2 regions of the Proteus columbae genome follow, and region 1 is predicted to be linked to the other one. Evidence: predicted binding sites of a transcription regulator. Region 1 holds the regulator's gene; the other holds the start of a gene.

Evidence for each region. The regulator ArgR, encoded in region 1, controls arginine synthesis, uptake and breakdown. The targets are predictions, from matches to a motif close to ANTGAATAAAAATACANT.
Region 2: argA (amino-acid N-acetyltransferase) is a predicted target of ArgR. The motif match lies at 2,795-2,812, and genes of this name have one in related genera.

The regions. Positions count from the first base shown of each region.
Region 1 covers NZ_CP043925.1:270,082-277,149, reverse strand. The annotation lists gene ispB (octaprenyl diphosphate synthase) at 1-859, shown strand, start outside; gene F1325_RS01385 (DNA-binding protein) at 909-1,325, opposite strand; gene F1325_RS01380 (DNA-binding protein) at 1,408-1,758, opposite strand; gene F1325_RS01375 (helix-turn-helix domain-containing protein) at 1,945-2,211, shown strand; gene mdh (malate dehydrogenase) at 2,314-3,252, opposite strand; gene argR (transcriptional regulator ArgR) at 3,700-4,170, shown strand; gene mpl (UDP-N-acetylmuramate:L-alanyl-gamma-D-glutamyl-meso-diaminopimelate ligase) at 4,229-5,608, opposite strand; gene fbp (class 1 fructose-bisphosphatase) at 5,773-6,780, shown strand; gene ppa (inorganic diphosphatase) at 6,980-7,068, shown strand, end outside.
Region 2 covers NZ_CP043925.1:3,177,940-3,185,007, forward strand. The annotation lists gene mltA (murein transglycosylase A) at 1-559, opposite strand, end outside; tRNA gene F1325_RS14925 (tRNA-Met) at 856-932, shown strand; tRNA gene F1325_RS14930 (tRNA-Met) at 963-1,039, shown strand; tRNA gene F1325_RS14935 (tRNA-Met) at 1,062-1,138, shown strand; gene amiC (N-acetylmuramoyl-L-alanine amidase AmiC) at 1,343-2,605, opposite strand; gene argA (amino-acid N-acetyltransferase) at 2,846-4,180, shown strand; gene recD (exodeoxyribonuclease V subunit alpha) at 4,254-6,164, opposite strand; gene recB (exodeoxyribonuclease V subunit beta) at 6,167-7,068, opposite strand, start outside.

The DNA.
Region 1 (7,068 bases):
CATCATTAGTGGTGGTGGTAAAAGGATCCGACCAATGATCGCAGTGCTCACTGGACGAGCATTGGACTATCAAGGTGACAAACATATCTCGGTCGCAGCACTTATCGAATTTATTCATACTGCAACGTTGTTACATGATGATGTTGTTGATGAATCTGATATGCGCAGAGGAAAACAAACGGCAAATGCTGTCTTTGGAAATGCTGCCAGTGTACTTGTTGGCGACTTTATTTATACACGATCCTTTCAGATGATGACGGATCTTGATTCGATGCGTGTATTAAAATTAATGTCTAGCGCCACCAATGTGATCGCTGAAGGTGAAGTTTTACAATTAATGAATTGTAACGATCCCGACATTTCTGAAGATGACTATATGCAAGTTATCTACAGCAAAACAGCTCGTCTCTTTGAAGCTGCTTCTCATGCATCAGCGATCCTTTCAGGTGCGACGCCTGAGCAAGAAAAAGCATTCCAAGATTATGGTCGTTATCTTGGGACTGCTTTCCAGCTCATTGACGATTTACTTGATTATGATGCAGATAACAACCAGTTGGGTAAAAACACTGGTGATGATCTTGATGAAGGTAAACCAACGTTGCCATTACTTCATGCTATGCATAACGGCAATGAAGAAGAATCCCAATTAATTCGCCAAGCCATTGAACAAGGTAATGGCCGCCATTTATTGGATACTGTTTTAAATACTATGAAACAGTGTGGCTCTTTGGAATATACCCGCCAAAAAGCAGAAGAAGAAGCAGACAAAGCGATTGAAGCTTTATCAATTATACCTGACTCACCGTATAAAGATGCGCTTATTGGGCTTGCTCACGTCGCTGTACAACGTCAATCATAACTTTGATATATAATCCCTATTAGTTATGTAAAGAAGCCCGCTAGAGCAACTACGTCGACTCTGGTGGGCTTTTTAATTTATTGAGAACTTCTTCGTTTTCTCGTTCAATAGCATCTTGATTATCTGCATCAATATAACTAATGAGCTTTGCTAATCCTTCACGGAGCACAAATTTTACAATTTTCTCTCGTTCTGATTTAGTCAGTTGATAATAGGCTTCAACCCAAATCAAAAAGGCATCCTGACGTTTCGATAAATACTCAGCCGGAGGTTCATGTGCAGCGAGCACACTGATCACCTCATCAGGCAGACTTTTTACAGAATACTCAACAGCTTTTCCCTGCACGCCACGTTTACGACGGTTTTCCCATCCTTCACGACGCGCCATCAAGTTAACTCCCTGCGGTGAGTTAGGTAACCCCGCAAGCCCCACTAATTCTTTCGCTGTATACCATTCTTTTTTCATGATCTCATCTCACATTCAACTAAGAGGTTAGTCAGATAGATATCTGTTGCGGATAACGCAATAATAGATTCTTTAAAATCGCTTAATCATTGACGACTTTTTCTAAAAAACTTCTAATACCATCCCGCAATATCAGCTCTGTTAAGGTTTTTTGTTCACCATCATTTAGTTGTTGGAATGCTTTCACCCAGATAACGAGTGGCTCCTCTTTTTTATTTAATTTGTAATGTGCTAATGGCTCATAAAGTTCTAGAGCAATTAAAGTTTCTTCTGGTAAACAAGAATAATGATATTCAACACCATTACCTTGCTTATTTTTTACATTCTGTTTTTGCCAAGATTCGCGTCTTGCTTTTGAATTTATACCTTGTGGTGATTTAGGTAATCCACCTATACCCGTCAATTCCTTTGCCGTATACCACTCTTTTTTCATTATGTTTCTCTAAAATTGTTATCAACTTCAAAAAAGAAATTATTAAGAAAAAAATCAGAAATCTTTTTAGAAAAATAATGTTATTTTATTTTCTAAATAATCAGTTTAAATGCTTTAGGACATTTCTAATAAACTGTTATTTATACCACTAACACAGCAATTAATTTTATAGAAAAAGGATTAAAAATGATTTCAAGGAAATCTGATTGGCATCCTGCCGATATTATTGCCGCACTTAGAAAACGAGGAACAACACTTGCTGCCATCTCTCGCCAAGCAGGGTTAAGCTCTTCAACACTCGCTAATGCGCTATCACGCCCTTGGCCTAAAGGAGAAAAAATCATTGCTGATTATCTTGGTGTCTCCCCCTCTGAAATTTGGCCTAGTCGTTATTTTCATCCTGAAACAGGAGAATTACTTGAGCGAAAGATTCGTACCAAAACTAATAATTAACTAATAATTACAGACATTATAATTAATAAAAAAAACCGCTGATATAGTATCAGCGGTTTTTATTTAAATTTGCATTATTTTTATAGCAAAAAAAGTATTTCTTTATTTATTAATAAATTCTTCACCAAGAATTATATCTTTTTTCAATACATCTAACATGCCATTAAGAGATTGCTTTTCAAAATCACTTAATTTACCAATAGATAAATATTCCTCTACACCGTTTTTACCTAAAAGAATAGGTTGTGCAAAGAAACGGGCATATTCTCCGTCACCTTCTGTATAGGTACATTCAATAACATTTTTCTCGCCATTTAGAGCGCGAATTAATGAAAGACCAAAACGAGCCGCTGCTTGGCCCATTGATAATGTAGCTGATCCGCCACCGGCTTTTGCTTCTACTACCTCAGTACCTGCATTTTGAATGCGTTTAGTCAGTGCAGCAATTTCATCATCAGTAAATGAAACGCCATCAACTTGGGATAATAGAGGAAGGATAGTCACACCAGAGTGTCCGCCGATTACAGGAACATTGGTTTTTTGTGGATCTTTACCTTTTAGTTCAGCGACAAAGGTATTGGCGCGAATAATGTCGAGTGTAGTAATTCCGAAGAGACGTTTTTTATCATAAACGCCTGCTTTTTTGAGTACTTCAGCGGCAATAGCAACCGTTGTATTCACTGGATTAGTAATGATACCGATAAGTGCTTTAGGGCAGTTTTGTGCAACCTTTTCAATTAAGTTACGCACAATACCCGCGTTAACATTGAAAAGATCTGAACGATCCATGCCTGGCTTACGGGCAACACCCGCAGAAATCAGAACAACATCAGCGCCTTTTAGTGCAGGGGAAGGATCTTCACCCGCAAAACCTTTTATAGTAACTTGAGTCGGGATATGGCTTAAGTCAGCTGCGACACCCGGCGTGACGGGAGCGATATCATATAAAGAGAGTTCACTACCAGCAGGAAGCTGGTTTTTAAGAAGAAGTGCCAGTGCCTGACCAATACCACCTGCTGCACCGAGAACTGCTACTTTCATTCTGATACTCCTTAGTTTACAAGATAGTGGAACGCCTTAGAGATATTCACTATTACGCAATTCACCTTGTAAAAAACAATTATTTAACAGCAATATTGCATAATAAGGCATTTACAGTGAAAAATAATACTTTGGTTATTCTAAACAAATTGCTTATCTGTTAATGAGATAGTGGACACTCTTTTGATAAATAATTTCAATAAACATGACAAAGTGTTAAGTACACCATCATCCTTATGATAATCATTTAAACTTATCATTTATTTAACAAATGTTTTACTTTCCTTAAATTATCACATTCATGCGCCGTAAATAAAATTTTTTCGCAGTACATTCTACTTTACAATTTTGAGGAGGCTATCACGCGCCTTTCTTCGTCTTTTGTTGCATAAAAATTCACTTCTCTGCATAATGCACAGGTTATTGATAACTCACTAAAGGTGAACTATGCGCGTTCCTTCTAAGCAAGAAGACTTGGTTAAAGCGTTTAAAGCCCTGCTGAAAGAAGAAAAATTCAGTTCACAAGGCGAGATTGTGACTGCATTACAAGAGGCTGGATTTGATAATATTAATCAGTCCAAAATCTCTCGTATGCTAACAAAATTTGGTGCAGTAAGAACCCGTAACGCCAAAATGGAAATGGTTTATTGTCTTCCTACTGAGCTTGGCGTACCAACAGCAAGCAGCCCACTAAAAAATCTGGTACTCGATATCGATCATAACCATTCTGTTGTGGTGATAAGAACAAGTCCGGGTGCGGCACAACTTATTGCACGTTTATTAGATTCATTAGGCAAAGCAGAAGGGATCCTTGGCAGTATTGCGGGTGATGACACCATTTTTTCAACACCAGCACCAGGATTTTCCACAGAAGAATTACGAGACGCTATTCTGAATCTTTTTGATCAGGAATTATAATTAGCCTTTCTACAGCTTCAAAAAATAAGCCACTGAATTTTCAGTGGCTTATTTATTTTTAATACTGGCTATCAAGATCTTTAGGCTGTGCTAATTTTGCGAGCAGTTTTTCGTGAATACCACCAAAACCGCCATTACTCATAATCAAAATATGATCGCCCGCTTGAGCTTCTTTCGCAATCATATCGACTAATGTATCAAGATCCGTACTCCAACGAGCAGGTTGTACACAATGCTCTGCAATGTCACTCACTAACCACTGAATATTAGGTGGCTGGAATAAAAAGACTTCATCAGCACGACCTAATGCAGGTGCGATATCATCCTTGCTAATTCCCATTTTCATGGTATTTGAACGAGGCTCTAACACCGCAATAATACGAGCAGTTCCACCGACTTTACTGCGTAACGCTTCAAGCGTTGCCAGAATCGCTGTGGGATGATGTGCAAAGTCATCATAAACACTTATTTGGTTAACCTCACCACGTAGCTCTAAGCGACGACGCGCATTAATAAACTTATCTAACGCTTCACAAGCATCAGCAGGTAAAACACCAACATGATGCGCTGCAACAATCGCCATTAAGCCATTTTGCATGTTATGTTCACCAGAAAGTCCCCAACACACTTCACCAACTCGCTCACCTTTGTGAAATACCTCAAAATGACTACTGTCATTACTGAGTTTTTTAGCTTGCCAATCTCCTGTTTCACCTGTGAATTCTTGTTCACTCCAGCATCCCATACCAATGGTCTGTTTTAGATTCATATCGCTATCAGGCATGATGATTTTTCCTGTGCCTGGGACGATACGAACTAAATGATGGAATTGTTTTTGAATTGCCGCCAAATCATCAAAAATATCGGCATGATCGAATTCAAGATTATTTAAAATCAGTGTGCGTGGAGAATAATGAACAAATTTAGAGCGTTTATCAAAGAAAGCACTATCATATTCATCAGCTTCAATCACAAAGAAAGGGCTTTCGCCTAACTGTGCAGATACTTGGAAATTACCCGGTACACCACCAATTAAAAAACCAGGTTTATAACCACAGTCTTCTAAAACCCAAGCTAGCATACCTGCTGTTGTGGTTTTACCGTGGGTTCCAGCAACGGCTAACACCCAACGTTCAGGTAAAATATAATCATGTAACCACTGAGGGCCTGAGGTATAAGGTAAACCTTTTTCAAGTACAGCTTCAACACAAGGATTTCCTCGTGTCATCGCATTACCAATAATCACCATGTCAGGGGCAGGTTCTAATTGTTTTGGGTCATATCCCTCAATCAGTTCGATTCCCTGATTTTCTAATAAAGTACTCATGGGTGGATAGACATTAGCATCTGAGCCTGTGACTTTATGTCCCTTCGCTCTAGCTAAAATGGCAAGACTTCCCATAAAGGTGCCACAAATACCAAGAATATGAATGTGCATGAATTTCTGTCCAATAGCATGAAGTTGGTCACTATTCTAACGATCAAAAAGCAGATAAGAAACGGATTAACCTTTGAATCGTGCGATTCTTTGGCTAAACTTGCCACCACCAAGGAGATTTTCCTCCTTTTTTACTTTACCCACTCACATTCAGGACCTGCGTCATGAAAACATTAGGCGAATTTATCGTCGAGAAACAACAAGATTTTCCCCATGCAACTGGCGAACTTACTGCATTACTTTCGGCGATTAAGCTTGGGGCTAAAATTATCCACCGTGATATTAACAAAGCAGGGTTAGTCGATATTCTTGGTACTAACGGTGTTTCTAATGTTCAAGGTGAAGCCCAGATGAAACTGGATCTTTACGCGAATGAGAAACTAAAAGCTGCATTAAAAGCGCGTGGTGAAGTTGCGGGTATCGGATCAGAAGAAGAAGATGATATTGTTATCTTTGAAGGTGATCGTGCTGAAAATGCTAAGTATGTTGTACTAATGGATCCTTTAGACGGTTCGTCGAATATTGATGTAAACGTTTCCGTCGGAACAATTTTCTCTATTTACCACCGTATTACGCCTATTGGCCAATCTGTCACTTTAGATGACTTCTTACAACCAGGTCATCGCCAAGTAGCCGCGGGCTATGTCGTTTATGGCTCATCAACCATGTTAGTTTATACAACAGGTTGTGGTGTTCATGCCTTTACTTACGATCCATCTTTAGGTGTATTCTGTTTATCTCATGAAAGCGTACATTTCCCACCAACAGGAAACATGTACTCAATCAACGAAGGTAACTACATCAAATTCCCATTAGGTGTAAAAAAATACATTAAGTATTGCCAAGAACAAGACGCAGCAACAAATCGCCCTTATACCACACGTTATATTGGCTCTTTAGTTGCTGATTTCCACCGCAACTTACTGAAGGGCGGTATTTATATTTACCCAAGTACTGCAAGCCACCCTACTGGTAAATTACGTTTACTCTATGAATGCAATCCAATGGCGTTCTTAGCCGAACAAGCTGGCGGTAAAGCAAGTAACGGTAAAGAGCGTATTCTTGATATCGAACCAAAAGAACTTCACCAACGTATGCCTTTCTTTGTAGGGACTAAATCGATGGTTGAACAAGCTGAAAGCTTTATGGCGCAATATCCAGACGAAGAATAATCCATTCGTTTAGCACTAACATAGATAAACCGGACTTCTTATTCGTCCGGTTTTTTCATCTTTGAAAATAGCTCTTCCTTTTATTTGCTGCTTATTTTTACGTCAGAACGCAACATGTTCGGCAAAAAACGGGTATTGTTAAAAACTTTTCGCTATACTAAAGCCCACGTAAAATTAATTTTTTTATAGGAAATTTTTTATGAGCCTGAATCATGTTCCTGCTGGTAAAGAACTACCAGAAGATATCTATGTTGTTATTGAAATCCCAGCAAACGCTGATCCTATCAA
Region 2 (7,068 bases), 1.2 Mb from region 1:
CAACATAACCACTTCCCTGAACTTCCATCATAAAATTATCCATAATGGAGTTACTGTAAGCTGCAATTAAAGATTGGCTTAATGCACCATTATAAATAGCAGCACGAGACGGCAACTTTGAACGGCTATTAGCTGGCATTTTATAAAGAGGGTATTGGAATTCACCTTGTTGTGTTAAACGGGCTTCAAGAACAGGCGTGTAATATCCAGTAAACTGAACGTTACCGTACTTATCGACGCCTTCCATTTGAAATGCAGAAAGATTGAATTGACGTAATTGTCGTGTATCTGCACCAGATCGTAACCAGTTTTCTACCGCCTGATAAGTTTCTTTATTGCTATTGTATAAGCGGGATGATGTTTGGTTTATCTGGCTTACTTGTTGTAAGTAATCAGGACCATTAATCGGTGTACCTTGCGTATTTGGCGAGCTTACCTCAATAAGATCTTGCTTAAGCTTTCCATCTTTATACTGTTGCCCTTGCTCTGTTGGACGATGACATCCAGTCAAGGCAAGCGCTAACATACCTAAAATTAACGATTTTCGCCAAGTAACCATTTTTTTCCCGCTTAATAACTAAATTTGAGTACTGATTTTGAATGAGAAAGATACCAAAGCCAAATCAATAAAGATAATGAATATACATGTTGTACCTGCATTCTATTATCACCCAATCAATATGACTTTTAAACATCAAGTATATGCTCGCTAAATAACTTGAAGTATGACGAGTATAACTGCCTAAATTTGCATCTTGATGTGTTATTTCTGACCGTTTTTAAAAGAAAACTGTAAAAATTTCATAAAAAACTTGCAACTCAGCAGATCCTGAGTATAGTGCCCCTCTGTGGAGACGCGGGGTGGAGCAGCTTGGTAGCTCGTCGGGCTCATAACCCGAAGGTCGTCAGTTCAAATCTGGCCCCCGCAACCAATTCACAAAGCAGTAAGTTATAGTATCAGTCGCGGGATGGAGCAGCATGGTAGCTCGTCGGGCTCATAACCCGAAGGTCGTTGGTTCAAATCCAGCTCCCGCAACCAATTCTATAAACAACAATTCAGTCGCGGGATGGAGCAGCATGGTAGCTCGTCGGGCTCATAACCCGAAGGTCGTTGGTTCAAATCCAGCTCCCGCAACCAATTCTTTTCAATGTTATTCCTCATTTTTACCATCTCTCTTGATTTATTAATTCAAATCTATTACCCAACTTATTTATACATTTATTCTGATCATTCTCTTTTATTTTAATAAGATTATTGTGTTGAAAAACAATAAGACATTCCAATAGAAAGCAGATGATATTCACTTTCTACTGGAATATGAAAAGAAGGTATAAAAAGAATTTAACTACGATCAGCTAACGTTAATTCACCGCCATTAGCAAAATAAGCTTTGATGCCTTTGAAAATAGATTCTGCAATCTGTTGCTGGAATTTTGCTGTTTTCAGTTTTTTCTCTTCTTCGATATTACTGATAAAGGCCGTTTCAACCAGAATTGACGGAATTTCTGGCGCTTTTAATACCGCAAACCCAGCCTGATCGACTTTATTTTTATGCAGTTTATTAATTCCACCCATCAGCTTAAGCACTTCACTACCAAATTTAAGACTGTCGTTGATAGTGGCTGTTTGCACAAGATCAAGCATTGCATGGTCAACGTAGCGGTCACCACTTTTACTCACACCACCAATTAAGTCAGACTCATTTTGTGTTTGAGCAAGATAACGCGCTGTATTACTGGTTGCACCAGTTTTTGATAATGCAAAAACAGATGAACCTCTTGCAGAGCGGTTTGTAAACGCATCAGCATGGATAGAGACAAATAAATCTGCCTGCATTTTTCGCGCTTTAGCAACACGTACAGTCAATGGAATAAAGACATCTTCATTACGTGTCATATACGCCTTCATTTTGGCATCTTTATCAATAAGCGTTCTTAAGCGACGAGCAATTTGTAAAACCACATCTTTTTCACGAGTTTTATATTTGCCGATTGCTCCCGGATCTTCTCCACCATGACCAGGATCGATCATTATAATAATCGGCCTATCACGCCCCGCTCTGCCAGGTTTACGTGTGTCTGTTTGTGCGGGTACAGCTTGTTGTAAATCACCGTCGTTATATTCACGCAATAGTGCTAATAGTGGATCATCTTCAGTATCAGCCCCATGACTTGGGTAGAAATCTAGCACTAAACGGTTTTTAAATTCAGCCACAGGTTTAAGCGTAAACATTTGTGGTTGTACAGGCGTTTTTACTTCAAATACCAGTCGCACTGTTTTAGGTGTATTTTGACCAACCCGAATAAGTTTTAAATACGGATCGCTAGTCTGAACTTGATTAGCAACACCTTTCAATACGCTATTAAGTTGAATACCTTCTAAATCCACCACAATACGTTCAGGGTTTGACAATGCAAACTGACGATATTTCAGTGGTGTACTGGATTCTATAGTCACGCGAGTATAAGTCGAGGCAGGCCAAACCCTCACAGCAACAATAGATGCTGTGGCTGCAAGACCAACAGGACTAATACTTAACAATAATAACGCGCCAATTCCTTTAACAAGACGACGACGAGTTTGATTGTGCTCAGAATGACTCATGAAAATATTCCAAAAAAACGATTAACGTCAATAAACTCTAAAAAGAGATAAAAAAAGTTAAGAACAAAAAACTTTACCCAATCCACACTTCACTGTCACTTAAAAACAGCACAATTACTCACTTTTACACGAATATTCTGCCTTCAGGGAAAACAATAAGATAGGATTTTACTTGCCATTCCTCTCCAAAAAGAATAAAAATACATTAAATTCGAATAAAAATTCACTTGAGAGGGTTTTATGAAAGAGCGTAGCACCGAATTGGTCGATGGATTTCGCCACTCGGTTCCGTATATTAATGCACATAGAGGCAAAACATTTGTCATTATGCTAGGTGGCGAAGCCATTGCTCACGAAAACTTCCCATCTATCATTAATGATATTGGGTTGTTACACAGCCTAGGCATTCGTTTAGTGGTTGTTTATGGTGCTCGCCCACAAATTGATACTGCTCTTGAAATACAAAAAGTATCTCCGATTTATCATAAATATACGCGCATCACAGATAGCAAAACCTTAGAAATCGTTAAACAAGCTGCGGGTACATTGCAACTTGATATTACAGCTCGCCTATCAATGAGTTTAAGCAATACGCCATTACAAGGTGCGCATATTAATGTTGTTAGTGGTAACTTTGTTATCGCGCAGCCATTAGGGGTTGATGATGGTGTTGATTATTGTCATAGCGGAAAAATTCGCCGTATTGATGAAGAAGCTATTCATCGCCAGTTAGACAGTAATGCTATTGTATTAATTGGCCCTGTTGCAGTGTCTGTTACTGGTGAAAGCTTTAATCTCACCTCAGAAGAAGTGGCAACACAGCTTGCGATAAAACTTAAAGCACAAAAGCTGATTGGTTTTTGCTCATTCCAAGGTGTTATCGATGAAGCAGGTCACATTGTTTCTGAACTGCTGCCTAATCAAGCTGAAGATAAAATTCGAGAGCTACAAACAGAAGGCGATTATCACTCAGGTACAGTAAGATTCTTACGGGGAGCTGTTAAAGCCTGTCGTCGTGGTGTAGAGCGTAGCCACTTATTAAGTTATCAATCTGATGGTGCGCTTATTCAAGAATTATTCTCTCGTGATGGTATTGGTACTCAAATCGTCATGGAGAGTGCGGAGAAAGTTCGTAGAGCAAATATTAATGATATTGGTGGCATACTCGAACTTATTCGCCCATTAGAACAGCAAGGTATTTTAGTCAGACGTTCAAGAGAACAATTGGAAATTGAAATTGATCAATTCACTATTATTGAACGCGATAATATGACTATTGCATGCGCAGCGCTCTACCCTTATCCATCAGAAAAAATTGGTGAAATGGCCTGTGTTGCAGTGCATCCTGATTATCGTAGCTCTTGTCGTGGCGAGGTCTTGCTACAGCGCATTTCAGCGCATGCTAAGCAATTGGGGTTAGAAAAGCTATTTGTTCTAACAACTCGTAGCATACACTGGTTTCAAGAAAAAGGATTTGAACCCGCTGAAATTGATAAATTACCCATTGAAAAACAAGCACTCTATAATTACCAACGCCGTTCTAAAATTTTGATTTTAGACTTACATAAAGAGTAATTACCAAGCACAAAAAAAGACAGGTATCCCTCTCAATGCCTGTCTTTTATTATTTTCCATTATCAACTAACCGCTAATAACGTAATTTATCAATTAAGCCACTTCGACGTTGAATACGCGTTTGTATTGCCATTTTCACCATAGATTCCGAAGCATAAAGAGAAAGCTTCTGTTTTGCGCGTGTTAATGCGGTATACAACAATTCTCGACTAACAACAGGTGAAAATTTATCGGGAAGAACTAATGCTGTATGGGTAAATTCCGAACCTTGTGATTTATGCACCGTCATTACATATGCAGTTTCGTGTTGTGGTAATCGGCTAGGTTGGATCGCTTTCAATTTTCCATCAGGTAATTGGAAAAAAGCTTTCATTTCACCTTCATCGTTATTGAGCATAATGCCAATATCACCATTAAACAGACCTAACGTACTGTCATTTCGTTGGATCATAATGGGACGCCCAATATAATTACTTTGATAACTATTTGTAGGACGCCGGATCAATCGCTGGCGATGCAATAACATTTCAATTCTGTCATTTAAACCACTCACACCAAAAGAGCCTTCTCTTCGTGCGCACAATAAACGGTATTGGTTAAATGCATTAAGAATAATATCAGGTGATGCTTTTTGAGAAACTAAAGTGAGATACTCTCGATAAGCATTAACAGTATCTTGTATCATCAGTAAATAACTTTCTTTTGACTCTAAAGCAATAAAGCTCACATCTTGAGGCTCTAATGCTATTTCAAGCTGTTGTGGGCTAACCTCTGCTTTTTTCAACAACGCAATAGCTATTTTGGTTTGTCCTTTATTAACCGCAAAAGCAAGTTGTCCTATCCCTGAATCTTCACCAAAACGGTAGCTTTTACGTAATAGACACAGAGAATCACTGACGACAGACACTGGAGTTTGAGAGACAGGAATAATATCCGTAGATTTAACCAATTCACCTTGAGTTAAGTGATTAATCTGATCAAATCTTTTTTGACTAAAACCATCTTCAGAAAAACGGCAAATATCACCTAATACAGCACCCGCCTCAACAGAAGCAAGTTGGTCTTTATCACCTAAGAAAATGACGTGACATTTTGATGGAAGTGCATCAATCAAGCGTGCCATCATGGGTAAATCAACCATTGAGGCTTCATCAACAACTAAAATATCAAGCTGTAATGGATTATCTTTATGGTAACGCACTTGCTGACTTTCAGGCTGAGCCCCTAATAAACGATGAATAGTTTGCGCTTGCTTTGGCATCCACTTATTTTCTTCTTCGCTTAAATTAAGTTGCGCCAAAGCCTTACCTAAAGATTCCGTTAATCTCGCAGCGGCTTTTCCAGTTGGTGCCGCTAATTGAATAATGGGCTTATCATTTGATGTGAGCATCACAAAAGCCGCTAAAATTTTAGCAACTGTCGTGGTTTTCCCCGTTCCTGGCCCCCCTGAAATAATAGAAATGGGGCTTGTGATAGCAACACTAGCAGCTACTTTTTGCCAATTTGTTTCTTGGCTTTCTTTCGTTGCTGGAAAAAGCTGGTTGAGTACCTTAATTAATTCATTTTCATCAATATCAACAATGCTGTGCTCTTGCCTAAAAAATTGCGCTACTTTCTCTTCATAGCTCCACATTCTTTGTAGATAAAGAAGTCCATTATCTAAAATAATGGGAGAGGAAAGATCATCGTTACTTTGACTAACGCAATGACAATGAGTCAACTCTTCTACTATTTTTTTAGCAGAAGGCTTACCCATTTTTTGCCAAATTTCTTGTGCAAACTCTTTTTGTCTACCATCAAACAGTTGATCTTTTTGAATAATACTCAATGGTAAACAAACATGCCCCGCTCCAGTTTGAGCACTCAAATAAGCAAATACAAATAGTAAAATAGGGTTTTCATCTTCAACCAGCATTTGTGCAAACCGAAGATCTAAAGGTCGCAATAAGTTTTGTGTAATCGCTTGTTCTAATAGTTTGATCATTTTTATTTCTCACCGACTACATCGGATTTGCTACTTTTACCTGTAAATAATGAATCTAACGCCAAAACAAAAGCTTCATCAAGCAAATAAGCGTAAACCCCATTTCCGGGATGTTCTTTATCTATACCCCGTAAAAAAAGATAATAAATACCACCAAAATGAGTTCGATAATCATAATCAGGAATACGTTGCTGTAAAAAACGATGTAACGCTAAGGTATAGAGTTGATATTGCAAGTCGTAGCGATGATCCATCATTGCATTCATCATCGCTTCTTGTGTGTAATCCTCACTCGATTCACCTAACCAATTCGATTTATAATCCACAACATAGTATTTACCTTCCCAAGAAAAGACTAAATCAATAAAGCCTTTGAGCATGCCTTCTACTTGTTGAAATTGCAAAGTAGGACAACGTTTTGATAGAGGATCAAACTGACTAATTAATTGAGTCAATTGAGCTGATGATACTTCTTTCTCAATAGGTAAATAGAATTGTAATTCATCAAGTTGTTGTGATTTTGGGATATCAGCAAGACATAATCCTTGAGAATTAAGAGGCGTATGAAACAGCGTTTCCATCCATGTAACTAAAAGAGGAGCCCACTTTTCATCAAAGCCTTGAGCGGTCAATTGTCCTTGTATCCACAGTTCATCAATAGGCTGCGAAAAATCCAACACTTCAAGCAAACTATGTAAGAATGTTCCTGCTACTGCACCACGAGGGAAATGATGAATAGAATTTTCATCAACCTCTCCTTGTTGCTTCTCACCTTTAGCATCTGTATCAAGCCCTGGTGCGATAGATTGCACCAAAGCCTCAATATCACCCAAATCAAAATGATAATTACGATTTGAATGCTGATAGGTTAATCCTGAATAACTCGTTATACGCCAATTATCAT